2 regions of the Aminobacterium thunnarium genome follow, and region 2 is predicted to be linked to the other one. Evidence: predicted binding sites of a transcription regulator. Region 2 holds the regulator's gene; the other holds the start of a gene.

Region 1 (15,328 bases), 960 kb from region 2:
CAACGCGTTTTATTAAGGCATTTAATGCAGTGGATTCTGCTGATAGAGTTCTTGAGTTTATTGCAAAACGCTCTGATCATAATGGTACTCCCGAACAAGCAATTTTAGGGAAAAGATCCGATTTTACAGTTGATCGTGTACCAGGACATTCCGTAAAGGACGGTCAAGATTATACAGATTAGAAAAAATCTCTTCTTGACAGATATATAAACTAAGTATATAAGATTACCTCAAATGTAAAATTTGTTTGTGGTATGAGCGATGAAGAGGAAAGTAGTTTTGTATTTATCCGGAACAGAGAGAAAAGCCAGCGGCTGAGAGCTTTTTGCGGATTGTCTGAACGAAGACCACCTTGGAGCTTGTGTCGAAGCCTATAGTATAGGGATAAGACACGGAAACCGCACCCTATTATCTGTTGCGGAAAAAGAGCCGGCTTATGCCGGAAATGGAGTGGAACCGCGAGTGTAGCCCACATCGTCTCCTATTTGGAGAGATGTGGGCTTCTTATTTTTTAAGGAGGGCGAAAAATGGCTAGGCAGGGAATACTATATAGATACGAGAAGGATCTACCTCTAACTCAGGCAACACCACGTATAACGTTGCTTGAAGGGGATACTCCTCTTATTCCTTTAAAAAACTTGAGTCGTGAGTTGGACGTCACTCTTTGGGCTAAGTTTGATGGCCTTAATCCAAGTGGTTCCTTTAAAGATAGAGGTATGGTTATGGCTGTGGCTAAAGCTCTTGAAGAAAAGTCGAATGCCGTTATATGTGCCTCTACTGGAAATACTTCTGCTTCTGCAGCTGCTTACGCAGCATCTGCGGGACTCTCATGTTTTGTCTTATTGCCAGAGGGAAAAGTAGCTTTAGGGAAGCTAACTCAAGCTCTGATTTACGGTGCAAAGGTTGTTGCTGTACGAGGAAATTTCGATGAAGCTCTACGTTTAGCGAGAGAACTTGCCTCATCTAAAAAAGTTACCCTTGTCAATTCTCTTAATCCTTATCGTCTTTGGGGGCAGCGTTCTGCCGCTTGGGAAATCTGCGACGAATTGTCGGAGGCTCCCGATTGGATCGTTTTACCTGTTGGAAATGCTGGAAATATTAGTGCTTACGCTGCAGGGTTGGAATACTACAAAGAGATAGGAAAAATAAATACTATGCCTCGTTTGATGGGTGTGCAGGCAGAGGGAGCTGCACCTCTTGTTCGTGGATATACGGTAGAGAATCCAGAGACAGTTGCTACTGCTATTCGAATCGGTAACCCCGTAAATGCTGAAAAAGCTATTAAGGCCATTCAAATGAGTTGTGGCCAATTTGCTTCTGTTTCTGACGAAGAAATTCTTGAGGCTCAACGTGAACTTGCTTCCCATGATGGTGTCTTTGCAGAACCCGCTTCGTGTGCTCCTCTTGCGTTTCTTCTCAAATTGAAAAGGAGTGGAAAACTACCGCAGGGATTGCGCATTGTTCTTATCCTCACTGGAAATGGTTTAAAGGACCCCGATGCTCCTCTCAAGGGATTACCTGATCCTATTGCTGTCGATGGCACAATTGAAGCGTTGGGGGGAGTTTTAGGACTATGAGGCTTTTTAGAGTAAAAGTTCCGGCTTCAAGTGCTAATTTAGGATCTGGATTTGATACGTTAGGCTTGGCATTAACGCTATACAACTTTTTCGATGTTAAAGGTTTTTTAAAATCAGGCTCATATAACATTGAAGTAATAGGGGAAGGTAGCGGAGAGTTATGCCAAGATAACAATGCCCTTGTCCAGAGTTATGAGTATGCCTGTAAAAAATGGGGAATAGATCCACCTGGCCTTGACCTGTGTTCTTTAAATGCTATTCCTATGGCTAGAGGATTGGGAAGTTCTTCCACAGCGATTGTCGCTGGTATAGCTATTGCTAATGTGTTGAGAGAAGCTCCTCTTCCTAAAGAAGAATTATTGCCGTTAATGGTTCAGCTTGAAGGACATCCGGATAATGTCGTTCCTTGTTGTATGGGAGGTATGGTTGTGAGCGGCATTGATGAAGAAAATGTCAGGTTTGTTAAATTGCCCCCCTTACCTGAAAACATATTTGCTGTTGTCGCTGTTCCTGATGTGCGTGTAAGTACACAAAGTGCCAGAGATGCCCTTCCCGAAAAAGTATTTTTGAAAGATGCTGTTTATAATATAAGCCGAGCAGCCCTTCTTGCTGCTTCGTGGAGTACCGGCAATTGGAACAATTTACCTTGGGCTATGGGGGATCGGTTACATCAGCCTTTTCGAGCTCGCCTTTTTCCTGGTGGAGAAGATATACTTAACGAACTTTCTAATGCTCCCGGTTGTCTCGGAGTTGCCATTAGCGGATCTGGCCCAAGTATGATAGCCTTTACAGAAGAAGTTGCAGGAGACGTTGCCAGACATATGTGCTCCATCTTTTCACGATACGGTATTCGCTCCCGTTTTTTTGTTCTTAGTGAAGAGCGTGAAGGCTTAAGCGTGCTTTAAATCTACACTTTTGAGGGGAGGTTTTTAAAATAACTGCCAAAAAGAAAACTAACAGTCAGATTCAGAAAAGCTTAGATGTGGCCAAAGTTGCCCTGTTGGGGGTTCCAGATATTCCAGGTATAGCTGCTTCTTTGTTTTCTGCCCTTGCCGATGCTGATATCAGAGTGGAAATGATTGTTCAGAGCGTTATGAGAGGACAAGTTAATGATATTGCTTTTCTAGTTCAAAAGAGTGGAATAGAGGGAGCAATACGTGTTTGCCGAGCTGTGTCTATGGAAATTGGAGCGCAGGGGGTAACCTTTGATTCTGAGATCGCGAAGGTATCTGTCTTGATTGATGGAACTGATATAAAACTTCCTTCAAAGGTTTTTTCTGCTCTCGCTCATAAAGGCATAAATATTGATATGATTTTAGCAACGGAAAGTGCTGTGACATGCGTTGTTTCATCTTCTACTGTTGACGATGCCATAGAGGCTTTAGAGTGGAAATTTCAAGAAAAGAAGAAGTCCTAATAGAGAGCTTCTTCCAATAGCAGATATAATGTAGAATAACTGCGGCGTTTTTACGTCGTATCTTTTACGGGGACGGTGTAAGGTATATGAAAAAAAGCCTCAGGCATGTAAAAATTTTAACTATTTTGGCCTTGCTTTGTATCTGTGCAGGTACTTTATGGGCGGTAGAGGCCCATGTAACGGCAGATAGCATGGTGTATCACTCTAGAACAGGTGATTTTACTGCTGATGGCAACGTTCGCATACAGAGAGTTGATTTGCTTATTATGGCTCCTACTGGAAAGGGAAATCTTGATAATCGCCACGTGACTCTATCAGGTGGAGTTCATATTACTGGAAAATGGGAACAAGAACCTGTAGATCTTAAGAGTACGACTTTGGAAGGCGACCTTTCTGAAAATGGTTGGTATTCCTTGTTAGGAGGCGTATCTGGGTATATTGGGCCGCGTTCTGTAGAGGCTCAGGAGCTGAAAGTGAGTAAAACTGCTTTTGAAGCAGAAAAAGTAAAAAAATTTGAGGACAGTCAGCAGAAAATGTTTCTTTCAGCTTCTTCAATAAAAGGAAAAATCAAGAATGGGGAAACATCGGATATTCAAGCTTCTGGAAATGTTGTAATTATCATAATTGGAACTGATGGACAAAAAACTCGTATTACAGGTTCTAACGCTGTTTATTCCCAAGCTCAGGATCTGGTAAAAGTGCGAGGCAATGCTCTTGCGGTACAGCCGGAACGTACGCTAAGAGCAGAAGAAATACTTTACTCTCCGAAGTCAGGAAAGATGTCTGCATCAGGAAAACCCCAAGTTACAATTCAGATGCAGGATAAGAAAGGAAACTCAGAAGATGAGCGCAAAGATTCTTAAGGCCCGTAATGTTTGTAAGGCCTATAAAGGGCGCACTGTAGTTTCATCTGTGAATATTGATGTTCATATGGGTGAAATTGTGGGGCTCCTTGGTCCTAATGGCGCAGGAAAGACGACCACTTTTTATATGATTGTAGGTCTTATTAAACCTGACTCAGGTCGAGTGATGATTGATTCAAGAGACATTACACCCTTCCCCATGTTCAGACGAGCACGTATAGGTGTGGGATATCTTCCTCAAGAGGCATCTGTTTTCAGAAATCTTACAGTAAAAGAAAATATAGAAGTTATTTTCCAAGAACAGGGAAAGAGTAAGAAAGAAATGGATATGATGGTTTCCCACATATTGGAAGAATTTGGCCTGACTAATTTAGCTAATATTCCTGGGTATGCTCTCAGTGGTGGAGAACGGCGTCGAGTCGAAATAGCCAGGTGCCTTTCCATAATGCCGGATTTTATATTGCTTGATGAGCCCTTTAGCGGCATAGATCCTATTGCTGTTTACGATATTCAGCAGATTATATTGAGTCTTCGAGCTAAGGGATACGGTATTTTGCTTACGGATCATAATGTTCGTGACACCTTGGCTATTACAGATCGAACCTATCTTATACATCAGGGAGAAATAGTAATAGAAGGCTCTCCCGATGAAGTTGCCCAGAGTGATGTTGCAAGAAAATTTTATTTGGGTGACAGGTTTTCATGGTGAAGTAGGGGTATACTTTCAAAATCTTCTTTTCCAAGTATTACGAGAAGCTCTTGAGCGGCCTTTTTTACTTCGTTTGATATAGGAGCCCCTAGATCTTGGTTTGATGGTTGTATTCCTATGTAGATGACAGAGATCTTTTGCACTAAATCTCCTAGAAGCATTCCTAACGGTAAGCCGTGAGTGCTGAAGCTGATATTTTCTACCATGTCAAAAGGAATGCGCCGAAGAGAACCAGGAGCAAGATTCATATCGGCAGCATCAATGATGAGAAGTGTGTTTGGACTTTTCCGTCTTAAATCAGCAACATAATTTTCAGGCATAGTTTCGCAATTAATAGCGGTTATCGAGCGTTGTAGTCCTTCTTTTCGTAGCGCGTCAGCAACAAATGGACCGACACCGTCGTCGCCAAAAAGGGGGTTGCCAATACCCCAAAGTATAATAGAACTCAAAGAAAGCACCTCATTTCTTGCTAATTTTTTCAGGAGGCGTATTTCATGTCCTCTCGTGTTTCCCGAATGGTTAAACACGCTCTAGTAATGATGGTTGGAACTTTTGCTAGCCGAATTTTAGGCTTAGCGCGAGAAATTGTAACAGCTGCTATTTTTGGGGCATCAAGTCAACTTGATGCCTTCTATATTGCATATACGTTAGCTAATCTATCTCGACAAATGCTGGCAGAGGGAGCTCTTTCGGCTGCGTTTGTGCCTGTTTTTTCCCAGACTCTTCTTCAAAAAGGAAAAGACAAGGCTAGGAACTTAGCGCGGCAATCTTTATGCATTCTCCTTCTGGCAGGTTCAGCTGTTGTGTTAGGGGGAGTCCTTTTGTCTCCCTATCTTGTCAAAATTATGGCCCCAGGTTTCGACCCTGTCAAAGCCTCTTTGGCAATTTCTATGACACGATGGATGTTCCCTTTTTTAATTTTTGTTTCGCTTGCTGCTTTAGCTATGGGGGTTCTTAATAGTCTTGATTCTTATTTTGTTCCAGCTATAGCACCTGCGCTGAGCAATATTGTCTATCTCATCATTCTTCTCGTAATGGCCTCTCGTTTTGGAATATGGACACTTATTATTGCCGTTTTGGCTGGAGGTTTTTGTCAAATGGCTCTCCAATGGGTTTGGAGTGGATTCAAAGGGATAATGCTTTTGCCGGAAAAGCCTCGATTCAAAGATCCTGAGCTTCGAAAAGTAATGAAACTTTTCTTTCCTTATGCCGCTGGATTATCGTTGAATCAGGTCAATCCCGTTATAAGCCGTATGTTAGGGTCCTTTCTTCAGGATGGAGCCATTTCTGTTTTAAATTATGCTAATAGAGTTATCCAATTGCCTTTAGGACTTTTTGTAATTGCCATATCTCAGGCAGTCTTGCCGGAACTTTCTCGTTGTGCGGTTGGCGATACAAAGGAGTTTCGAGAAACAATGCGAGATGCGGTACGGTTTGCCCTTTTTGTTGTTCTTCCTGTTACAGTGGGTCTTGTTCTCGTTGCTGATGAAGTGGTCAATATATTATTTTTTAGGGGAGCCTTTAACGCTTGGGCATGGCATGCAACAGGGGTTGCTTTGGCTATGTATGCTTGGGGACTACCTGGAATGGCTTGTACAACTGTTCTTCTCAGGGGGCTTTATGCACAGAGCACTCCCCGTTCAGCTTTACTTGTAACATTGTCGAGCGTGGTTTCCAATGTTATATTCTGTCTTATTCTTGTTAAGCCGATGGGATTTGCCGGTTTGGCTCTTGCTGCGTCTTTAGGGTTCACCTTCTCTTCTTTTGTTGGGGGATATCTTTTAGCTCGGAGAATTAATCACCCATTAGAAATTCTGGGTATGAAGTGGACATTTCGAATGGGAACCATATTAGGAATTATGACAGCTGCGATATTGAAATTTAAAGCTTTCTATCCTTTTCCCATCGAGGAGAGCCTTATTGTAAGATGCAGCTGGCTATTTGCTGTAATGATTCTGGGTGCAGCGATTTATGGTGTGGGAACATTGCTCTTTAAATTTCATGAATGGCAGTGGTTGCGAGGAGCATTTACAAAAAAGAAAGAGACAGACCAGAAGGGAGATTCTCATAATGATCAATAGAACAACGCGCTGCGGGAAAAAGATTGCTTTTCTATTGTGTTTAGCTATCTCTATTTTTTGTTCAAGCACGCCAGGAAGCGCAGCCGATACTCTGCAACAAAAAATTGATGAACGAACAATTGTAATTTGGATAGAGGGAGAAGCGTTGGGAGACATGGTCATTGGGGCGCGAGCTCAAGTTGCGTTTATTTATGTTGATGAATCTCTTTCTAAAGGGATTGTTTCTGATCCGCATGCTCCTGATTGGTTAAAATGGCACGCCAGCCATTTTTCAAATAAAGAATTGCGAAACAGAGCACTCTTTGTTATGCGCTATAAGACCATAAAAAGATGGGATTTTTCTCCAGAAAATATAAAAGTTGGCACTCATAACGTCGATCCAAAGGATATTTTGACGAATGAAGATTTTATGGCTGTGGGTGATTTGCCTCCCGACACAATTGGAACGTTAGCTTTTTCGGTTCCATCTAAATATGTGATTAAAGGACGAAATGTAGAACTCTCATATGAGCAATACACTGGGGTTTTCAATGTACCAAAGAGGTGACAATAGGTGAAAAAAAGCTTTTTAACATTAGGAATAGAAAGTAGTTGTGATGATACTGCTGTTGCTATATTGGAAGGACAGCGGAACGTAAAGGCTGATTTAATATCGAGCCAGATTAAAGATCATGCCCCTTTTGGGGGGGTTGTGCCTGAATTTGCGTCGAGAAAGCACCTGGAGGCTATTTTGCCTCTTGTTCATAAAGCATTAGGCGATGCCGGCATAACTAAACCGGCTCAAGAGCTTTCTCTTGTTGCAGTCACAGCCGGTCCCGGCTTGATGGGGTCTTTGATGGTAGGGGTAATGACTGCCAAGGCTATGGCTCAGACATGGAAGTTGCCCCTTCTTGGCGTTAATCACCTTGAGGGACATCTTTTTGCAAACGTTGTAGCATCTCCTGACCTAGTTCCACCTTTTATCTGTCTTATTGTTTCAGGAGGACATACGGAGATAGTTTTGGTAGAAGATTTTGGAAGATACAGTCTTTTAGGTGCTACTCGTGATGATGCTGCGGGGGAAGCTTACGACAAGGTGGCCAAACTATTGGATCTGGGATATCCTGGAGGGCCAGTGATCGATTCACTTGCTTACAAAGGCGATCCTAAAGCCTTTTCTTTTCCTGTCCCGTTAAAATCCAGTAATGAAATTGCTTTTAGTTTTAGTGGTTTGAAAACAGCGGTGCTGTGGGCTGTGAATGATTTGAAAGAGAAGAAAGTCGAACTTCCAGTGGCAAATTTATGCGCTTCATTTCAAAAAGCTGCAGTGGAAGCCCTTATGACCAAGCTAGAAAGAGCGGTCGAAGTTACAGGTATTCGGAAAGTTGCTATCTCTGGTGGCGTTGCAGCTAATAGAGGATTGAGAGAGGCTCTGATGAAAAAAAAGGATTGGATGGTTTTTATTCCTCCAGCAATTCGTTGCACTGACAATGCTGTAATGATTGCAGCAGCTGCCTTCAATAGATATCAAAAAGGGGATATATCAGATCTTTTGTTAGCGCCTAACCCCTCATGGACACTGGTTTAGTATTTTAAAAGAATTTAAAAGTAAGAATATAGGAGAAATAACGAGGAAATGATGGATTATCAAGAATAAATTCAGCTAATTACATTTAACCATCCTTGAGATTCAAAAGCAGGACAATTAATATCTAAGCCGTTCGGTTAGCACTCGATGACATTGAGTGCTAATATGTTAAAAGAGATATTTATCTTTTAGGGAGGGATTCTCGAATGAATTTAAAGCCACTTGGTGATCGTCTTGTCGTTAAGGTCATCAATCAGGAAGAGAAAACAAAGGGAGGCATTGTTCTTCCAGACACTGCAAAAGAAAAACCCCAGGAGGGAGAAGTTATTGCAGTGGGAACCGGTAAGGTTCTTGAAAACGGACAGAAGCTTCCTCTTGAAGTTAAAGTCGGCGATCGCATTATTTTCAGTAAATATGCTGGAACTGAAGTAAAGCTTGACGGAGACGAATTTGTCATTTTCAGCGAGCGCGATGTACTCGCTATCGTTGAGAAGTAAGAGTCGAGAACGAGATCTCTATTAAGGGGGAAAATAAAAATGCCGAAGATCCTTACTTTTAGTGAAGAAGCACGCCATGCAATGCTGCGTGGTATTGATAAAGTAGCTGATACTGTTGGTGTAACACTTGGTCCTAAAGGACGTAATGTTGTTCTTGAGAAAAAATTTGGATCTCCCACAATTACCAACGACGGTGTTACCATTGCGAAAGAAATCGAATTGGAAGATCCTTTTGAAAATACAGGAGCTCAGCTTGTAAAAGAAGTTGCTTCCAAGACAAATGATGTAGCTGGAGATGGTACCACAACAGCTACAGTTTTGGCTCGCGCAATTATCCGTGAAGGTATGAAAAACGTTGCGGCTGGTGCTAACGGTATGCTTATGCGCCAGGGAATTGACAAAGCTATCGATTTCGTCGTGGATGAGCTGAAAAAGATGGCTATTCCCGTTAAAAATAAAGACAAAATTGCTCAGGTAGCTTCTATTTCCGCCAATGATTCTGCTATTGGTCAGCTTATCGCTGAAGCTATGGATAAAGTGGGACAGGATGGAGTTATCACAGTAGAAGATAGCCAGACCGTAGGAACCACTCTCGAAATGGTCGAAGGACTTCAGTTTGATAAAGGATATATCAGCCCTTATATGGTAACTGATCCTGAGAGAATGGAAACAGCATTTGATGATGCCTATATTCTTATTCACGATGGCAAGATCAGCAATATCAAAGACCTTCTTCCTATTCTCGAAAAAGTTGTTCAGACAGGTAAACCTCTCTTGATCATTGCTGAGGACATCGAGGGAGAAGCTTTGGCAACTCTCGTAGTTAACAAACTGAGAGGCGTAATGCAGGTTGCAGCCGTTAAAGCCCCAGGATTTGGTGAGCGTCGTAAGGCAATGCTTAACGATATCGCCATTGTAACCGGCGGTCAGGTTGTTAGTGAAGATATCGGCATCAAACTTGATAGTGCAGATATCTCCATGCTCGGAAAAGCCAAAAAAGTTCGCATTACAAAAGAAGAGACAACTATCGTTGAGGGTGCAGGCAACCCAGACGAAATTCGTAAGAGAGCTGCTCAGATCAAACGAGAGCTTGAAGATTCTACTTCCGATTATGACAAAGAGAAACTTCAGGAGCGCCTTGCTAAGCTTGTTGGCGGCGTAGCTGTCATTCAGGTTGGTTCTGCTACTGAGACAGAGCAGAAAGAGCTCAAACATCGTATTGAAGATGCTCTTAACGCTACAAGAGCTGCTGTTGAGGAAGGAATCGTTGCAGGTGGCGGTGTTGCTATAATCAACTGCCTTGCTTCCCTTGAGACATATCTTGAGGATTTTGCCGGCGATGTGAAAACTGGCGGTACAATTGTGTTGAGTTCCCTTACAGCTCCGTTGCATCTTATTGCTCAGAATGCTGGATATCAGGGCGATGTCATTGTTGAGAAAGTTCGCGGCTTGAAGACTGGTAATGGTCTAAATGCTGCTACCGGCGAATATGTTGACATGATTGAGGCCGGAATTATTGATCCTGTAAAGGTTACACGCAGCGCATTGCAGAATGCTGGTTCCATTGCAGCTATGGTTCTGACCACTGAAGCTATTGTTGCTGACAAACCAGAACCTAAGAGTGCTACTCCAATGCCGGGTGGCCCGGGTGGCATGGGCGGAATGGAAGGCATGTATTAGGAATATCAGCAATCGACAAAATATAAATATGAAGAAAAGCCTCCACGAAAGTGGAGGCTTTTCTTTTCCCTCTTTTCTCTTTCTGGTAATATAATTGAAGTACGAATTTACCTTGAGAATTTTGCTCTTTTTCGGAGGAATGTAAATGGATAATATAGTGATTCTTGATTGTGGCTCTCAGTTCACACAGCTGATAGCTAGAAGAATAAGGGAACTGAAGGTGCATAGCGAAATATTGCCTTGGGATACCTCTGTTGACGATATTCGTCAACGTCAGCCTCGTGGCGTTATTATATCTGGTGGACCTCAGAGCGTTATGGAAGAAGGCAGCCCAACTGTTTCTGCAGATCTTTTTAATATTGGTGTTCCTATTTTGGGAGTATGTTACGGAATGCAGCTTTTGACAAAACTTCTAGGTGGGCATGTCGATTCCGGAGTAAGCCGGGAGTATGGGCGAACAGCCATTTCTCTGAAAGAGTTGAATTCTTTGCTTTTGAAGAGTGTGCCTGAGACATTTGAAGTATGGATGAGTCATGGTGATCATATTTCCAAACTTCCAGATGGGGCAAAGCTTTTGGCAGAAACAGATGGTGGGGTTCCTGCAGCCTTCGCAATGGAAGAAAAACATATTTGGGGATTGCAGTTTCATCCTGAAGTTGCTCATACGCAGAACGGAACGGCAATTCTTTCCAACTTCCTTTTCAATATTTGTTCATGTACTGGAGATTGGGATCTTGGAAACTGGATTGATACCATGGTTGAGGATATAAAAAAGACGACCCAGAATACTAGAGTTATTTGTGGTCTTTCTGGCGGAGTCGATTCAAGTGTCGCTGCTGTGTTGACTGCAAAGGCTATTGGTGATCGTCTCGAATGTATATTTGTTAATAATGGTTTATTAAGGTATCAGGAAGCTGAGCGAGTTTTGGAGCAATATAAGCAATTAGATCTTAATGTGCATTATGTGGACGCTAGTGATCGTTTCTTGGAAGCCCTAAAGGGTGTTACCGATCCTGAACGAAAACGAAAGATAATAGGGGAGACCTTTATACGCGTTTTTGAAGCGGAAGCAGCTAAAGTTGAGGATGCAGAATGGCTTCTTCAGGGAACTCTCTACCCAGACGTTATTGAGAGCGGTCAAAAAGGAAAAGGTGCTTCTGTCATTAAGAGCCATCATAATGTTGGCGGATTGCCTGATGATATGAAACTAAAGGTTCTTGAACCTCTGCGCGATCTTTTTAAAGACGAAGTGCGGACAATAGGCACATTATTGGGAATTCCAGACGATATCGTTAATAGGCAGCCTTTCCCTGGTCCTGGCCTGGCAGTGAGATGCTTGGGAGAACTTACAAAAGAACGTCTTGAGACATTAAGAGCTGCAGATGAAATCTTTAGAGAAGAGTTTTCAAAGAGTGACCTCTATCCTACAGTGTGGCAGTCTTTCTGTATTCTTTTGCCAGTTAAGACCGTAGGAGTTATGGGAGATTCAAGAACCTACGCTGAAGTGGTTGCTCTTCGTGCAGTTGAATCTGCAGATGGAATGACTGCTGATTGGGTGCGTGTTCCTTACGATGTATTAGATAGAACGTCTCGGAGAATTTGTAATGCTGTTAAGGGAATTAACAGGGTTGTCCTTGATGTTACCAGTAAGCCACCCTCCACTATAGAGTGGGAATAAGCGCTTACAAATAATTCTATAAATATTCAGAGCGGCTTCTTTTGAAGCCGCTCTGCTTTTTCACAAAGAGTCAACTCCCTTGAAATAACACTGATTAACTAAAGTAAACATCTCTTGAGCCCATTGATCATTTTTGTAATGGCGTGCAATTTCCAGCAAACTTTCCGTAAAATTGGATGCTAGAATGTGAATAAGCATGTTGTCATAGTGTCTGATTGTTTTTGAATCTAGCGCTTTTCGAATATGAAGTTCAAGAATATGAACAAGCTCATCTTTTGCGTGTGCGTGCTTTGTCCCAGAGCCCTTGTCCACTAAAATTACAAGTTTTTTATGATTTGCAAAAAGGTTGTTCATATATATTACTCCAGCATCTTGAGAACTTTTCGAAGTAAATCCATGTAGAGACGATTCTTCTTCTTTAATTGCTTGATGAAAAGCAAAATATACAGGTTCAACTACATCATTGAACAGGTCTTCTTTGTTTTTATAATAGGAGTAGATAAGTCCTACCGGAATCCCTGCACGATTCGCAATGTCTTGCATTTTTGCACTTCGAAAGTCTTTTTCATAAAAAACTTCCTCTGCTGCGTAAAAAATTCGTTCACGAATTTCTTCTTTTAAAACTTGCGGCATAAACTTCCTCCCCCTTATTGTCAAAAGTGCAGTGTTTTATTTGCTCGAAGAACTAAAAATAACGTTTGGATAATCGTGCAAATATCAGCTATAGGTTGAGCCCAAAAAATACCTTTGATCCCAAAGTATTTAGATAAAAAATACATTGCTGGGAAGAAAAATATTCCTTGTCGAGATATATTCAGTATAAAACTTTCCTTACCTCTCCCTAGCGCCAGAAACGCCTGCGAATAGGTACATTGAAATCCGAAACCAATGAAGATAAGCCCATTTAATAAAAGTGCTTTTGAGGCGAGCTTTGAAACTTCTAAAGAGTCGTTTGAAAATGCCATAGCGATGGGATGACTGAAAAGAGCAATCGATATTCCAAAAATAGCGCAGAAACTAGTGAGCCAAAGAAGAGTAGTGCGGATAGCCAAGCGTACTCGATGATACTGTTTTGCTCCATAATTTGCTCCAACAACGGGTTGATAACCTTTAGTATAACCAAAAACCACAAAAGATCCCAATGCCATCAAGCGTAACATGACGCCCATTGCTGCCACCATGTCATCTCCGCCAAGCATTCTGGCTTGTTGATTGGTATACCCCATAGAAAGACTAGTAAGCAGTTGAACAAAAAAGCTAGGGAGACCAATCTTGAAAATTTCTTGCAACATAATTTTATCTGGTCGAAAGTTTTTGAGAGAATAATGAAGATAACTCTTCTTCCGTAAAATAAACTGGAAATAAAATATATTAGCAATGAATTCTGCTAAGACAGTGGCAATGGCAGCACCAGAAACACCCATGGACAGAGTATATATAAAAATTGGATCAAGAATAATATTGAGAACAGCTCCTGTTGTCATTCCTATCATAGTAAGTTTTACGCGTCCTTCCGCTATCGTTAAATTGCCCATTATGATAGACAGAATATTGAATATTGATCCAGATAGGATAATAGTGGCGTATTTGTGGGCAAAACCATAGCTTTGTTCAGTAGCTCCCAACGTAAAGAGCAGAGGTTTGATAAACAGGAGAAAAAGGACTATGAAAAAAATACTTCCTATCAACCCGCCGAACAGGGTCGTAGATGCAGTGCGATTAGCACGCTCTTTTTCCCCAGCTCCCAGCAATCGAGCTATATAGGAAGAACCTCCTGTACCGAAAACGAGACCGATCCCAATAACAATCTGAACCAATGGAAATACTACAGAGACTGCGGCAAAAGCCGATGTACCAAGTCCAGTAACAAAATAGCCATCAACAACGATATACAGAGCATTGATAAGCATTCCAAACACGGTTGGAATACCCATTTTTAATAAGGTTTTCTTTAAATCTCCATGTAACATAAGTTGAACTCTTTCTTCTTTGTTCATTCGAGTATCTCCTTAAAAATGAATTTATATTCAATAATGAGAGTAAAAAATACACCGTCAACTTGCGGTATATATTGAATACGAATTCGATATTATAAATCAAGGTGATTTTATAATCAACAATAAATCTATATACTCTTTGTCTATGGAACTGGTATACTTTTACTGTTGGACAATATAAGTTGTATTTTGCTTGGAGGTTGCTATGAAAGACTTATCAAAATATTTAAAAGTTGCCTTGGTCCAGGCTTCCCCAGTTATGTTTGATAAGAATTCCACTATCGAAAAGGTTTGTGGACAAATTAGAGAAGCTGGCGCGAATGGAGCAGAATTGATTATATTTCCTGAGTCTATTATTCCTTGTTATCCATATGGATTGACATATGGATTTACCGTCGGTTCACGAACGGAAGCTTGTCGAGATGACTGGAAAATCTATTATGACAATGCACTCCTCTGCCCTAGTGGAGATACTGATAAGATAGGTGCTGCAGCAAAAGAGGCACGTGCCTATGTTAGCATAGGCTATACCGAGCGGGACTATAATAATGGTTCATTGTACTGTTCCAATATGATTTTCTCCCCGGAAGGAGACCTGCTGTGTAATCATCGGAAGTTGAAGCCTACAGGTACAGAACGAGTGATTTGGGCAGATGCCAACAAGGATTATTTTCCTGTAGTTGATACGCCATGGGGGAAAATGGGAGCTTTGATTTGCTGGGAAAACTATATGCCTCTCGCTCGTGTAGCACTTTATCAGAAGGGGGTTTCATTATATCTATGCCCCAATACTAACAATAATCCTGAATGGCATAGTACTATTAAGCACATTGCTATTGAGGGCAAATGTTATGTTTTTCATGTTAATCAGTATTTTACAAAAGAAATGTATCCTGTTGGATACCATGGCCCTGCTGCTGAAATTGAAAAGCTGCCTGATACACCCTGTAATGGAGGCTCTGCCATTATCGATCCTTACGGTCACTATGTTACTGAACCTGTTTGGGATAAAGAATGCATCATTTATGCCGACATTAATCCCGATGAGTCTGCAAGGGCTAGAATGGAATTTGATGTCTGCGGCCACTATTCGAGGCCAGATGTTACAGAATTAATAGTTCATGAAAAATAAATGTTTATAATTGAAGTGTGGGATGGGAGAGATTGTTTTGACATACCAGAGTCGGCGGCCTTATAAACGGATTCGAAATTTTTTCCTTCCGTTTACAATTGTTTTTTTAGCATTGGGTGCTCTTGCATAT
Region 2 (15,328 bases):
TCTCTATGTTGGATGGTTGCGTGGATATGGACAAATTATAATAATTGATCATGGAAATGACTTGAGTACTGTTTATGCTCACCTTTCAAGCACATCTGTAGATGAGGGGCAAGGGATATCAAAGGGACAAATTATAGGGCAAGTTGGAAGTACAGGTGTCAGTACGGGTCCTCATCTTCATTTTGAAGTGCGCAAAAATGGTGATGCGCGAGATCCAATGAAATATTTGCGATAAATATTCTTGAGATGAGAAAAGGAGTAAAAAACAGAGCATGCTGAAACGACTAAGAGGCGTCATTTTTGGACTGGTATTAGGGGTAGTTCTCACAGGAGCCCTTTTGGGAGCTCATGCTTCTGATTTGGAAGATTTCGCTCGTTTTGTTCCTTTTAAGCTGGAAAATCTTTGGCTTATGAAGCAGGCACGAGCAATTATAGAGACGTATCAGGTTGACAGCGATAAGGATAAAAAAGAAGAGAAAGATCTTGTCTATGGTGCCATGAAAGGCTTTGTGCAGGCTTATGGAGATCCTTATACTCGCTTTGTTGATCCTGAAGAACTAAAAGAAGAAGAAATAGAAATGGAAGGGGAATATGGTGGACTTGGTATTTACCTTGGGCATAGAGACGGAAAAACTCTTGTAATAAGCCCTATAGAAGGGACCCCTGCAGATCGGGCTGGTTTAAAGCCTGGAGACGAAATAGTCAAAATAGGTGACGATATTATTATTGGTTGGGAATCTCAGCAGGTTGTCAAACGACTTCGCGGTGCGGCAGGAACCTCTGTTACTATATGGGTTCGTCGCGAAGGAGAAGATAAGTTGCTTCAATTTGATTTGATGAGAGAAAATATAAAACTGATATCAGTACGATCAGAAATGCTTGAAAAAAATACGGGATATGTCAGGCTCTCTCAGTTTAAACAAAAAACTGCCGAAGAGGCCCGGGATGCCATCATCGATTTAGAGAAAAAAGGTGCTAAGGGGTTAATTTTAGACCTACGCAATAACGGTGGTGGTTTATTAAATGCGGCTGTTGATATTAGCGACCTCTTCTTGGATGGCGGTTTGGTTGTTGGAATGAAAGGGCGCGTAGAACGGGCAAATGATAAGTTATATGCGCAGGCCGGAGTTTTGACGAAGCTTCCTCTTGTCGTATTAATTAACGAAGGAAGTGCCAGTGCTTCGGAAATAGTGGCTGGTGCTCTCAAGGATCGCCAAAGGGCTGTGCTTGTAGGAAAAAAGAGCTTCGGAAAAGGATCTGTACAGACTCTGTTTAATCTTTCGGATGGATCGGGGTTATATGTTACGATAGCTCGGTATCATACTCCTTCTGGAACAATTATTGATCATATAGGATTAACACCTCATGTGACAGTCGAAGGAGAATATAATCCAGATCGTAAAAAAGACATTCAGTTGAAGCGGGCTATGGACGAGCTGCTAAAGCTTGAAAAAGGAACATCTAAACTGCTGAAAAATTAATTAGAGGAAAATTATGCCGAGAAAAAAGACGAGAAAGAGGGGGAGGTCTAGAGGCCTCCTCTTTATCCTGTTCGGGATATTGATTTTACTGGTATTTGTTCCGCTCATAAAATCTCATGATACTGTGAGAGATATAACGGAAGAAAGGTCAGAAAATAATGTCTCAGCAGACAATAAAGAAGTATATGTAGTAAATGTTCAAGAGAGACCTGAAACGTCTATAGAAGACGTTGTATCTGAAGACAAGATAGAAGAGCAACATGGTGCTCTTGTGGCTCTTGTTATAGATGATTTCGGATTCTCATATTCCATGGCAGAAGAGATAGCAGCTATAGATCTTCCTTTTACGTGGGCAATTATTCCGCATCAACGTTTCACAGAAAAAACAGTTCTATTGGCGGAATCAAAAAAAATTCCATACTTGGTTCATATGCCTATGGAAGCATTAGCCGATAAAGCGCAGGGGGACTCTCTTATTGGAGTAAGCATGTCTGCTCCAGCTGTTGCAAAGGCTGTAAAAGATGTTTTTGCAATCATGCCAAACGCGATAGGAATGAACAATCACAGAGGTTCAAAAGCAACAAGTAACGACCAGATTATGAGTGTGCTGATGGAGACTTTGGCTCCTATGAATAAAATTTTTATAGATAGCCGAACATCGTCTAAATCTGTCGCTTATAAAACTGCTCAGCGCTTCGGGGTTCCAAGTGCTTATAATTCAATTTTTCTTGACCATGAGACAAATATCGAATTTATGAGAAAGCAGTTTCAAAAGGCTGTTACTATTGCAAAAAAAAGAGGATGGGTTGTAGCCATTTGTCATAATAGACCGGATACAATTCCTTTTTTACAAGAGCTTTGCGATTCTAATATAAATGACGTAAAATTTGTAACTGTGCCTGAACTTCTTAGAATTCAAAAGGCACAATGAGGAGGCCTTGAAAGTGAAAGGACGAGTAGAGATTATTATTGGAGCCCAGTGGGGTGATGAAGGCAAGGGGCGTGTTGTAGATGCCCTTGGCAATCGAGTGGAAGTGTTTGCTCGTTATCAGGGAGGCGCCAATGCTGGACATACAGTGATTGTAGAAGGGGAAAAATATGTATTTCATCTTTTACCATCAGGAATGCTTTATCCCTGTAAATTGTGTGCTATAGGGAACGGAGTTGTTGTCGATCCTGAGCAGCTAATTAATGAGCTTAAAACATTACAGGAGCAGGGAAAAGATCGAGCCCGTCTTATCATTAGCGGATCAGCCCATGTCGTTATGCCTTATCATAAAATCCTTGATAAGGCCGACGAACAGTTTAGAAGTAAAGATAAAAAGATAGGAACTACAGGACGTGGAATCGGTCCGTGTTATGTTGATAAATTTAACCGTTGTGGCATTCGTATTGAAGATCTTCTTGATCCGGAAATACTGCGCGAGAAACTTTCCTTCAATCTTGATCTGAAAAACCTTATTTTAACGAAGGTTTATAATGCAGAACCTGTTGCTTTCGATGATGTGTATGCCCAGGCACTTTCCTGGGGAGAGACATTAGCTCCCTATGTTGCCGATGTCTCTTTAGCGTTGCAAGAAGCCATGTTAGAAGGTAAGGGCGTTCTTTTCGAAGGGGCTCAGGGTACCCTTCTTGATGTTGATCACGGAACGTATCCCTTTGTAACGAGTTCCTCACCTATAGCAGCTGGTGGCTGTGTTGGATTAGGGGTAGGTCCTTCCGATGTTGATCGTGTTATTGGTGTTGTAAAGGCCTATTGTACCCGTGTCGGCGAAGGTCCTTTCCCTACAGAAGATCTTGGAAACGATGGACAGACATTACGAGACAAGGGGGGAGAGTATGGAGCTACAACTGGCCGTCCTCGGCGCTGCGGTTGGCTTGACCTCGTAGCGCTTAAATATGCTGTACGCGTTAATGGTATGACTTCCATAGCTCTCACCAAACTTGATGTTCTTACTGGGTTTGACAAAATTAAAGTTTGTACCCACTATGAAGCAAATGGTAAAAAATACGAGAATTATTTGACGAATACATCCCTTCTTGAAAAGGCTACGCCAGTTTATACTACATTGGATGGTTGGAAAGAAGACCTCTCAGCCTGCCGAAACTTTGATGACTTGCCTGAGACAGCGAGAAAGTACGTGGAGTACATAGAGAAAGAGACAGGTGTACCTGTGCAACTTATAGGAGTTGGTCCGGGGAGAGATCAGACTATTATCAGGGGGCTTTAATACTGTCTTTTTTATTTGTAGAAATAGATTTTGCTTCCCTTAGCGATATTGACTCTCTTTGTTCTCTTGAAGTGGAAAAAGGTGGAGCCGCTTGGCCCCGCGAATTTATAGTGGAAGATATTAAAAACGGGCTGTCAGTGTATATGACAGCCCGTTGGCATTCTCGTATAGTTGGGCTTATCGTGTTAGAAAAGAAGAAAAATGCAATTATGATTAGTGATTTATTTGTTAGCAAGAGCCATAGGAAAAGAAAGATCGCTAGCCAATTACTTCTCGCAGCAGGTGAATTTTGCCTTAATGAGGGGTATAATAAATTGAAACTTCATGTTCGTGAAGATAACGAAACAGCAAGAAAATTATATTTAAATTTCGGATTTCGCGTAATTAAAAAAGAAGAACATTACTACGAAGATTTTGCTACGGCTTTACTTATGGAGACAAAACTTCCCTTTCATTGCAGCTAAGATGCACCTTTAAGTCTAAAATTATGTATTTAAAATTGTATACCAGACGAGTAGGCATAAAAAATGGTGGGCGACACAGGGTTCGAACCTGTGACCTCTTCCGTGTGAAGGAAGCGCTCTTCCACTGAGCTAGTCACCCACAATAGCAGGTATTATAGCTGTCTTATCTCATTATTTCAAGCCAATGAGATAAATTTTGTACATATAAAGCATATTCTTGATTCAAGGGTGATGCGTATGGTTGATATGTCTTTTCTATATGGCAAAAGTATGGATTTTTGGACGTATTGGGGTTTTGAACCATGGTCTCATAATTTGATGAGGGGGGTTTATCGAAAGGTAACCTTCGTAAAAGATTCCCTTTTAGGGGAAGTCGGAAAGTATTATGCATATGATTATATAGTTTGGTCACATCAAGGGCGACATGACGCCGAATATATCCTCTCCACATGGAAACCAATTCCTGAAGTAATGACTCAGCGCTTCCTTTTCATAGAAGAAATTTCCAGTTTCCCCAAAAAAGTTAAGATGTTTTTCTTTGGCTTAAAAGGATTTATTGAAGTTTATTCTTACGTTCCGGGAACTAAATGGAATCCTAAAATTAAAGATTTGGCTCCATTAGTTAATAAAGCTCGGGAAATAGCCATTTCTGATATTTAGGGGGGTGATCTTGCCATAACGAAGAAAAGAGTAGTCCTTTTAATTTATGGAAATACATAATTTTTTGGAGGTGAAACAGATGTTAGCAATGCTATTCATTGTAGCAATAGTATTTTTTGCAATCGCATACCGCGTTCATGGGCGGTATATGGCACGTATTTATGAACTTAATAATGATAATCCTACTCCGGCTGAGACTATGTACGATGGCATAGACTATTGTCCCGCGCATCCAGCTGTTTTGCTTGGACACCACTTTGCTTCCATCGCTGGAGCTGGCCCGATTGTAGGACCTATTGCTGCTGCTAGTATGTTTGGATGGCTTCCTGCATATTTGTGGTGTCTTATCGGTTCTGCTTTCCTTGGTGGTCCGCACGATATGGGTGCTCTTGTTTCTTCAATGCGGCATAACGGAAAATCTGTTGGCGAAGTTGTTGACCACTGGATCGGACGGCGTGGAAAATTCTTTTTCCTGACTTTTACAATTTTAAGCCTTGTCCTCGTTGTTGCTGTTTTCCTTCAGCTTTCTGCAAATACCTTTGCTGCAGACCCAGCAGTTGCTTTTTCAAGTACTCTTTACATCTTTATGGCTGTTATCTTTGGTGTCCTTGTTTATAAGTATAATACGCCACTTTGGCTTATGACCCTTGTAATGGTTCCTATAGTAATCGGAGCTTGTTGGTATGGAAATTACGCTGATTGGGTAGCAGGCAGCTTTACTTATTCTATGCCCGCCTGGCGTTGGGTTCTAGCTGTTTATATTCTTCTAGCCTCTGTTCTTCCAGTGTGGCTTTTGTTACAGCCTCGCGACTATCTTGCTTCTTTCTTCCTTTATTTTGCTGTTATTATCGGTGCCATTGGAATGATTTTTGGTGGAAAATTTGAAGTTCAGCTCCCCGCTTTTAAGGGGTTTGTTGCAGGAACACAATATATGTGGCCTATGCTTTTTGTAATCGTTGCCTGTGGAGCCATTTCTGGTTTCCACTCCCTTGTAGGAAGCGGAACAACATCGAAACAGCTTCGTCGTGAAACAGATAGCACTCTTGTCGGTTATGGTTCTATGCTTCTTGAAGGAGTTGTTGCTGTTATCGCTATCGGTACTATCATGATTAGCGGTAAAATTCTTGAAGGTGGTCCAGTTGTTACGTATGCTCAAGGTTTTGGTAAATTTGCAGGCCTTGTCGGAATAGATCCTAAAATTGGTGCTTCATTGGGCGGATTGGCGATAAATTCTTTCTTGCTTACCTCTCTTGATACAGCAACACGTCTGACCCGTTATCAAATTCAGGAACTTACTAATATGAAGGTCGATAAATACACAGCAACAATTGTAGCGGTTGCTGCTGCAATGGCCTTGCTCCTTGTTAAAACAGTGGGACCTGATGGAAAGCCTATTCCGGCATGGGCGGCTATTTGGCCGATGTTTGGTGCAGCAAACCAGCTAGTTGCTGCTCTAGCTCTTCTTGCTGTCGGAGTTTGGATTGCCAAGGGGTTAAAGAAAAACAACTCTTTCCTTATGGTTCCAATGTGGTTTATGTTGGCGACAACAGTAGCTGCTTTGCTCATAATGATAAAAGAGAAGCTTACTGGCGTTCCTAATTATTTACTCGTTTCAATTTCTGTCATATTGTTGGTCTTAGCTGTCTTGATGGTGAGAGAGGCTTTCAATGCTCTAAAAACAAAAGATACTACGGAAGCGTAAATGAAAAAAGAGGTCGGAGAGCTATTCTCCGACCTCTTTTATTATTTTTCTGGTCTGCCGACGCTAAAAGACTTACTATTCCAAGATTTTCCTCGTTTTAACGGTTCTCCTTCAATCTTTGAAAGAAATCTGCTTCCGCAATAAGAACATCTCATTATCGGAGCTGTCGATTCTAATTCGAACTCTTTTTTGCATTCCAGACATTGGAACTTAGCCATATATAAACACCTCCATATAGATATCTCACGACGGCCTATTTATTATAATTGATTTGTGCTTTTAATGAAGATATTTAGTTATAATAATACAAATTTGTATTGTAATATTAACATGTTTTGAGAGAGGAGGTTTTTAATGACTATTCCAATCGGGAAATCAAGAAAAGAGATATCTTTGGTTCTTTGTGGAGCTGCTGGACAAGGAGTACAGACAGTTGAAGAGTTACTTATACGGGCTATACGTCATATTGGCTACAGCGTTTTTGCCAGTCGTGAATATATGTCTCGCGTAAGAGGAGGAAATAATTCTACAGAGATACGAATATCTCCTTGGCCAATACGGGCCTTTGTAGATCGTATCGATATAGCGGTGCCTTTAAGTTTGGGAGTCAGAGATAATATTTTGCGACGTATTTCGAAGGAAACGATTGTGATCTGCGATCAAGAGGATTTAGGCAGTGAAATAGAGAAGTTTAGGGGCTCTATATTAAATGTGAATATTAATGAAGTCGCAAGAGAAATTGGAGGGAAGGTCTTTTCTAATTTTATTGCTGCAGGCGTTATATTAGGTCTTATCGGTGGAGGAATGGAGTCGGCAAAAGCATTTTGTGATGAAAAGTTCAGTGGTAAAAAAGAGAAACTTGCAGAACAGAATAAGGTGGCCTTAGAGAGAGGCTATGTTATAGGAAGATCATATATTGGAGATGATTCTATTCTTCTTCCACCTGATCAGGCTATTAGATCTGCTCAAAGAGTTGTAATGAGTGGAACAGAAGCAGTCTCCTTAGGGGCTCTTTCTGCTGGATGTTCTTTTGTTACGGCATATCCCATGTCTCCTGCAACGGGAGTTTTAACATTTATGGCTCAAAAGGCTAAAGAGATGGAAATTATTGTTGAACAGGCTGAAGATGAAATTGCTGCAATAAATATGGCGATAGGGGCCTCATATTCAGGAGCCAGATCTATGGTTACGACGTCGGGAGGAGGTTTTGATCTTATGTGTGAAGGCGTCAGTCTGGCTGGAGTAATGGAGACACCTGTAGTTATCCATCTTGCTCAGCGTCCAGGGCCAGCTACTGGTATGGCTACACGTACAGAGCAAGGAGATCTTAATGTCGCTTTATATGGTGGACATGGCGAGTTTCCACGAGCTGTATTAGCGCCGGCTTCTCTTGAGGAAGCCTTCAGACTGTCATCAAAAGCCTTTTATTTGGCTGATACATATCAGATTCCCGTTATTCTCATGACAGATCAATACTTTCTCAACACATATTATGATATGGCTATGCCTGATGTGAAGGGTACGTTGGTCCCCCCTGCAATTGTTGAAGCGAATGACAATTACAGACGGTACGAGATAACTCATGATGGAATTTCACCGCGAGCTGTTCCAGGATATGGAAATGGGTTGGTTGGAGCAGATAGTCATGAACATGATGAGATTGGACATGTGTACGAAGACTTTGATCTTCGTGAACGTATGGTTCAAAAGCGCTTGCGAAAGATTGAGAGCATGCAGAAGGATATCGAAGAGCCGTTACTAATTGGTCCAGAAGATTTTAGAACGCTTATTATTGGATGGGGGTCAAGCTTCCATATTATTGAAGAGACGTTGGAGTTTATAGGACGTTCTGATACAGCTTTAATGCATTTTCAACAGATCTATCCACTTCCTCAAAACATAGGAATGAAGTTGGAACAAGCACAAAAGATTATCGTTATAGAAGGAAATAAAACGGGTCAATTTGCAAGATTATTGACACAACATACAGGGAGGATGATTGATTATGTTCTTCCTTATTATTCTGGGTTGCAATTCTCAGTAGAGCAACTGACGCGAGACCTTGATTCTTGTTTAAACGGGGAGGTGCTGTAGATGACTACGCCGAAAATTTTCGACCTTCCAGAAGCTGATATAGCGTGGTGTCCGGGATGTGGCGATTTTAAAATACTTGAAGCTCTCAAATCTGCTTTTTCACAATTAAACTGGCAACCTAATGATGTAGTTGTTGTATCTGGTATAGGTCAGGCTGCGAAGACACCCCATTTTATAAAATGTCATTTTTTTAATGGTTTACACGGTAGAGCTCTTTCCAACGCGACAGGAATTAAAATAGCTAATCCAAAACTGAATGTTATAGCTATAGGTGGAGATGGAGATATGTATGGGGAGGGCGGAAATCATTTTATCCATACTATTCGTCGGAATCCTGACATTACAAATTTGGTCTATAACAATATGGTTTATGGTTTAACGAAGGGACAAGCCTCTCCTACAAGTTTTACTGGTTTTAAAACACCTGTTCAAGTAGATGGCGTATTTGCCACTCCTTTTAACCCTTTAGCTGTTGCCATTGTTTTGGGGGCTACTTTTGTTGCACGAGCTTTTGCAGGAGATGTGGAACAAACAACCTACCTAATAAAACAGGCTATTGAACATCGTGGCTATGCGCTAATCGATATATTTCAACCGTGTGTTTCCTTTAATAAGATAAATACATATAAATGGTACGAAGAGAATACATATTATATTGATGATACTCATGATCCTGAAAACCAGATCTCTGCGCTTTCTTTAGCGCTAAAGAAAGATAAATTCCCTTTAGGTGTTTTGTATAAGCAGGAAGGAAGAAAAACATTTGAGGAGAATTTTTCTCTGTATAAAGAAAAAAGAACGCCTCTTTTTCAAAGAAGTGCTAAAATCAGAGAAATTGAAACTTGTATTACAGGTATGATGTGAGAACGAAAAGGATGTTTCTTGAAAGGGAGGGAAGAATAAATGGAAGGGTTAATTCCGTTAGGATATGAAGCTCCTGATTTTTCGTCAAGAGACCAAAACGGTAAAAACGTAATTCTTTCCACTTTGATAGGGAAAAATATCTTGCTTTCTTTTCATCCTTTAGCTTGGACAAGTGTTTGTCAAGCGCAAGTCAATACAATAGATACTCATATGAGACTTTTTGATAAATTAAATACTATACCTTTTGCTCTCAGTGTAGACTCATATGCCAGCAAAAAGGCATGGAGTGACGCCCTTGGAATAAAAAAGCTACAATTCCTTTCTGATTTTTGGCCTCATGGTTCTATAGCGAGACAATATGGCGTCTTTAGAGAACAAGATGGAATTTCTTCTCGTGCGAATATACTTCTCAATGAGAAACATGAAGTCATTTTTACTAAAATATACGGACTGGAAGAAACACCTGATCTTCGAGAAATAATCTTCGTACTTAAAGATTACACTCGAACTGAAATCCCTAATATTGAAATTGAAATACAAAGATGCATGAAAGATGCTCTGGGTAGAACTGTCTGTATCAAAGATAGCAGAGCCAAAGGTATCGATGCAACAAACTAGATGAGAAAACCCCCCAGTTCTCGGGGGGTTAATTTTGCCAGTTGAGGCTGAGTATTTTCTTCCAAGAGAAATTAATAATAGCTTCTCGCGATGGAGTTTGCCCTTTTCCCATTTTTTCAAAATCGTCGTAAAGGTTGTTATAGGCGTTTTTTATTACTGGGTCCGTTTCTGCTTGACGCACGAGTTCCGTAATAGGTAGAAGCTGCTTGTAAACTTCAGGGACAAGCACAAAGTTAGGACCATCACGTGTAAGTCCGACTGTGTAGACAAATGTGAGAAGGGAAGAACTTTCTCTTTCTATATTTTCTAACTCAGAATATGACGGAAGTGTTGGAGATACATAGAGAAAAACATCATCAGGCATGGATAATTGCAAAGGTAAAGAGTCCCAACATGAACCCCCTGCTGGTGTAATGGCTAGCCATGCTCGAGGCGTTTCTGTGAGAGAGGTGATCCAAAGAAAGTAAACTTTGGAAGTGTTGCTATCAACAAATGAGAGTCGCCATATAAGGTCAGGGCAAAGATCACTGTCTGCCAGAGGTTGGCGCCACGCACTACCGGTGATCTTTTTCCCTTGAAGCACATTGAGTGGATGAAGTCCCGCTGGGGAACGAAGCCAAGCTTCTTTGATAACGCCTCTATCACTTTGTATCGTCAAGGCCAGAGGATGTCCTGGCACAGAGTATATTCTAGTTGTAGTTGCTGCTTCCAAGGAAAGAGGTGCTGTTAAAAGAAGACAGACCATATAAAAGATGAAAGAAATTCTGATCTTTTTAAAAGACATAAATGCTAAACACCTCCTGTTTTACAAACTTGAAATTTTAATTAAAGTTTCATCTTGTAGATTGAGTTTTTGCGCAAGCGCATCAATAGTTGTCTTTGAAAGAGGATGAACCCAATCTGGTGCTATTTGTGCCAATGGGACAAGAACGAAAGCTCTTTTATACATTTCAGGATGAGGAATGCATAAGGTGGAGCTTGTATAGGTTTGTCCATTTTCTAAAAGTAAAATATCAATGTCTATTTCTCTCGGTCCCCAGTGAACTCTTTGTACACGACCTATTTCTTGCTCTATGGTCTTTATAGTAGAAAGCAACTCTTCAGGTTTTGCTTCAGTTTCTATAATTACACACGCATTTAAAAAACGAGGCTGTTGTGTCACGCCTACTGGAGCGGTTTCAAAAATATCACTTTTTGCAATAATGGCGATCTTTTTTTCTTTCAACAGCTGCACTGCCTTTCGCAGATTTCCCATTCGATCACCAATGTTGCTGCCTATTCCTAATGCAACGCGCATCACATTTCTGCCTCCCTTACCGCTTCTACCATTTTTATAACATCATGTGTAGCCTCTACGTCGTGAACTCTAACGAGTTCTACTCCTTCTTGTGCGCAATGAGCAGAAACTGCAAGGGTTCCATAAAGGCGAGACTGAAGGTCCTCTTTGGCGAGAATAGTTTTTATAAAACCTTTTCGCGAGTGTCCAATGAGAAGAGGATGGCCTAAACTTCTAAACGATTGTATTGACTTCAAAATACGGAGATTATCTTCTAACCGTTTTCCAAAACCTATGCCTGGGTCAATAATAATACGCTCTGCTGAGACACCCGCATCTTGAAGCCTTTGTAGCTTTTCTTTGAAATAGTCGAGGCTTTCCCCAATAACATCATTATAATACGGGTTTGTTTGCATATTCTTAGGGGCCCCCTGAATATGGGAAAGAACATAGGGTAACGTAGTCTGAGCTACTGCCTCAAGCATTTTATCATCAAGGGAGAAACCGGAGATATCATTAATAATATCTGCACCGTTTTCTGCTGCAATTGTTGCAATTTCCCCTTTATAGGTGTCTACTGAAATAATCGCTTCAGGAAACTCTTTTCTTAATGACTGAAGAGAGGGGAGTAAGCGTTCTTTTTCTTCCTCTTCGCTAATAGGATCAGCACCTGGACGAGTCGATTCAGCCCCTAGATCAAGAATGTCAGCTCCTGTTTCAAGCATGTGTTCTGCCTGCTTCAGTAGGTCAGCAATGGATTCTAAGCGGCTTCCAGCGTAAAAGGAATCGGGGGTGGCGTTAAGGATGCCCATAATTTTTGTTTCTCCCTGCTTTAAATTTAGAAAACGACCTCTCGGAAGTGGTAATTTCCATGATGAAGCAAAATATTTTTTAAAAGAAACTGCTAACTCTTTTCGTATTTTTTCAATGCCCCAACATGACATGGCTTCCAGTTTAGGAAAAAGTGCTTTGTATTGTCCTTCTGTTCCTATAAGAAGAACATTACTATATTTGCTCTGTGCATCTATAACATTGCGATGAACAACAGCATCTCCACCTCTGGCAAGCATCTCTTGCTTGAGATAGGCGGCGGCACGAAAATCAACATCTGGAATCCAAAAAGCGAAGACTTCTCGTTTAGGAACAAAATATGCCACTGATCGGGGATCAGCTCCTACTTTTGCTATCAAAGATACGAGGTCTTTATTACTCTTGATTTTTACTGGGTATATAGCCAATGAACTATTCCCTTCCTTTAGTGATTAATAAGCATGAAACACAAAGATAATAAGTCCTCTCATAAAGGAGGTCAAGAAAAAGACTAAATCCACTCGGTTTGTACTTTTTTCAGATGAAATGTCTGATTTAATGAGAAAAGGCTATACCCTCGTTTTTCATCATGAGTAAGAACGCTATACGAAGCTGTATCCATGTGAGTTTTCCAGAAATATGGTTCAGGTATATGAATACAAGCTGCAATGAGAGGTTTAAGAACTGTACGATGGGAGACCACAACAAAAGTTTCGCCTTTATGTCTTTTCACGAGCTCATTGAGAGTTTGTATGGAACGCTTTTGAACATCGGCAAGAGTTTCAGCGCCAGGGAGAGACAATTTTTCCGGATAGGTAAGCCACATCTGCCATTCCGAAGGATATTCAAGTGCTATATCCGTTTTGAGCCGGCCTTCCCAGGAACTGAAGTTAATATTATTTATCCCTTCTAGAATCTCAACTTTTTCTATTGAGCATGATGTAGCTATTGCTGACGCTGTCTGGCGAGCTCTGAGCAAGGGACTTGTATATGCATATTGAGGAGAGAGAGCAATAAGGGCTTTCCCCAGATCAGAAGCTTGCTCTAGCCCTCTTTCGTTAAGTGGATAGTCGACTCGTCCTCGGAATCGTTCTTCCTTGTTCCCTTGGCACTCACCGTGACGAGCGAGAATAATAGTGGTGTGTTTATATTGAGATGCCATATAAAAGCCTCCTCACACTTTAAAAGGTATTTTTATCTTTATATCAAAAGAAAGTATAACAAAAAAAAGTATAACAAAAAGGCTGACCAGTCTTGACAATACACCCCAGGGTTGATAATCTACCTTTTGTAAACATGAGGGCTAGCACTCATTGGCATAGAGTGCTAATACGTCCTCAAGAGGAGGGAGCTTTGTGCTTACCGAGCGACAACTAGAGATCGTTCTTGCCGTTGTTTATGAGTATATACAGACTGGGGAACCTGCCGGTTCCAGAACAATTGCTCGTAAATACTTAAAAGGTTGCAGTGCTGCCACGGTAAGGAATGAGATGTACGATCTTGAGCAGATGGGGTATTTTTACCAGCCTCATACGTCAGCCGGGCGACTTCCTACGTCTAGAGCATATCGTCTTTATGTCGACTCTATATTGCATCGAAGAAGAATTGCACCTGTGGGGTTTAAAAGTTGGAGAAATGGTATCAAAGACCAAAAGCAAGGTATTGAATCCATTCTTTCGTATGCCTCTCAACTCTTGGGCCGGGTTACAAATTATGTCGGTGTGGCTGCCATATCCTCTCTTCACGAAGTGGAAATACAGAGGGTAGATTTTGTCCGTCTTGGGGGAAATGCCGTTCTCGTAATACTCGTTCTTCAAGGTGGCCTTGTTCACCATAATAATGTTACCCTGCCGTGTGAGCTTTCCCAAGAAACTCTTGACGAGTTGGCTCGTCGTATAAATATGATTGTTGTCGGACATCCGTGGGCTGAAGTTCGCCAGGTTCTTTCTTCTTATGTTCTTGAGGGACTGGAAAGATTGTCAGAGGCGTGCCATGTTGCTATCCTTCAAATGGACGACATGTTGCAGAAATATAACTATAAGCTTTTTGTCGGAGGCGCCCAGCATATTCTCAGTTTGCCTGATTTTCAGGACATTAGTAAGTTGCAGGCTATAATTTCACTTCTTGAAGAAGAATCGGCTATGGTAGATATGGTAGACCGGTGTTCTATCGATCTTGGAGTTAACGTGACCATTGGTGATGAAAATCCTGAAGAAGGAATGCAAGATTGCTCAGTGCTTATGGTTCCTTCCCGTAAAAGAGGGCGCAAAACTGTATTGGGGATTATTGGTCCCATACGAATGGATTATGAAAAAACTATTACAGTCCTCGAAGCCATGATGGCTGACATTGAGAAAGAAAATATCGATTAATAATATTTAAGGAGGTTTCACCTTTATGGCCCCTGTAGATAAAGATAAATGTGAAAGACAAGACGATCAGGTCGTTCAGGAAAACCAGACCGATGTGTTAGAAGAGTCTGCACATCTTATTGAGAATGAGGATGAGATGGAAATCTTAGTTAAAGAAAAAGAAGAGATGGAAAAAGTTATAGAAGAGCTTAAAACGGAGAATAGTGCCCTTAAAACAGCTGCAGCTTCGGCCAGGGCTGATTTTTTTAATTTTAAAAACAGGGTAGAGCGAGATAAAGAGAGGTATATCCGTTTAGCTAATGAGGATTTGATTTTGCAGTTATTGCCAGTTCTCGATAACTTCGATAGAGCGTTGAATCAATCGGGTGATTTTGCAGAAGATGATATACGAAAGGGTGTCTTGATGATTCGTAGGCAGTTTTTCGGAGTTTTGGAGAGTGCCGGTGTCTCTGAGATTCCTACTGTGGGAGAGAGTTTTTCACCCCTTTGCCACGAAGCGGTAGGAATAGAAGCCGTTGATGATCCTCAAAAAGATGGAGTTATCGTAACAGAACTTCAAACGGGGTATAAGATCGGGGATAAGGTTGTTCGAGCATCTAGAGTAAAAGTAGGCAAATATGTAGGTAAAAAAGATTCTGATGCGAGTATAAATAGCGATAAAGATAAGGAAAAAGACGCATAGCGCGTTAATATTTAAAAATACATACAAAAAACTAACTCTTTTTTATAGAGGTGATATTCATGTCAAAAGTAGTA

Evidence for each region. The regulator HrcA, encoded in region 2, represses chaperone genes, less so after heat shock. The targets are predictions, from matches to a motif close to TTAGCACTCNNTNNNANNGAGTGCTAA.
Region 1: the regulator HrcA is predicted to act here: its motif matches at 8,352-8,378, upstream of groES (co-chaperone GroES).

The regions. Positions count from the first base shown of each region.
Region 1 is NZ_AP042412.1:531,249-546,576, forward strand. Features, by position in the region: gene ACZ5GY_RS02550 (class II fructose-bisphosphate aldolase) at 1-182, shown strand, start outside; gene thrC (threonine synthase) at 528-1,577, shown strand; gene thrB (homoserine kinase) at 1,574-2,482, shown strand; gene ACZ5GY_RS02565 (ACT domain-containing protein) at 2,560-2,994, shown strand; gene ACZ5GY_RS02570 (LptA/OstA family protein) at 3,081-3,857, shown strand; gene lptB (LPS export ABC transporter ATP-binding protein) at 3,838-4,566, shown strand; gene ACZ5GY_RS02580 (hydrogenase 3 maturation endopeptidase HyCI) at 4,539-5,015, opposite strand; gene murJ (murein biosynthesis integral membrane protein MurJ) at 5,061-6,647, shown strand; gene ACZ5GY_RS02590 (hypothetical protein) at 6,637-7,194, shown strand; gene tsaD (tRNA (adenosine(37)-N6)-threonylcarbamoyltransferase complex transferase subunit TsaD) at 7,201-8,214, shown strand; gene groES (co-chaperone GroES) at 8,421-8,711, shown strand; gene groL (chaperonin GroEL) at 8,751-10,391, shown strand; gene guaA (glutamine-hydrolyzing GMP synthase) at 10,537-12,069, shown strand; gene ACZ5GY_RS02615 (TetR/AcrR family transcriptional regulator) at 12,130-12,702, opposite strand; gene ACZ5GY_RS02620 (MATE family efflux transporter) at 12,723-14,066, opposite strand; gene ACZ5GY_RS02625 (carbon-nitrogen hydrolase family protein) at 14,272-15,198, shown strand; gene ACZ5GY_RS02630 (AI-2E family transporter) at 15,236-15,328, shown strand, end outside.
Region 2 is NZ_AP042412.1:1,494,358-1,509,685, reverse strand. Features, by position in the region: gene ACZ5GY_RS07510 (murein hydrolase activator EnvC family protein) at 1-235, shown strand, start outside; gene ACZ5GY_RS07505 (S41 family peptidase) at 273-1,481, shown strand; gene ACZ5GY_RS07500 (divergent polysaccharide deacetylase family protein) at 1,606-2,412, shown strand; gene ACZ5GY_RS07495 (adenylosuccinate synthase) at 2,426-3,712, shown strand; gene ACZ5GY_RS07490 (GNAT family N-acetyltransferase) at 3,784-4,176, shown strand; tRNA gene ACZ5GY_RS07485 (tRNA-Val) at 4,241-4,315, opposite strand; gene ACZ5GY_RS07480 (hypothetical protein) at 4,423-4,836, shown strand; gene ACZ5GY_RS07475 (carbon starvation CstA family protein) at 4,916-6,538, shown strand; gene ACZ5GY_RS07470 (TFIIB-type zinc ribbon-containing protein) at 6,580-6,756, opposite strand; gene ACZ5GY_RS07465 (2-oxoacid:acceptor oxidoreductase subunit alpha) at 6,893-8,632, shown strand; gene ACZ5GY_RS07460 (thiamine pyrophosphate-dependent enzyme) at 8,633-9,496, shown strand; gene ACZ5GY_RS07455 (redoxin domain-containing protein) at 9,536-10,114, shown strand; gene ACZ5GY_RS07450 (hypothetical protein) at 10,143-10,898, opposite strand; gene folK (2-amino-4-hydroxy-6-hydroxymethyldihydropteridine diphosphokinase) at 10,920-11,411, opposite strand; gene folP (dihydropteroate synthase) at 11,411-12,628, opposite strand; gene ACZ5GY_RS07435 (histidine phosphatase family protein) at 12,712-13,362, opposite strand; gene hrcA (heat-inducible transcriptional repressor HrcA) at 13,556-14,572, shown strand; gene ACZ5GY_RS07425 (nucleotide exchange factor GrpE) at 14,598-15,254, shown strand; gene dnaK (molecular chaperone DnaK) at 15,314-15,328, shown strand, end outside.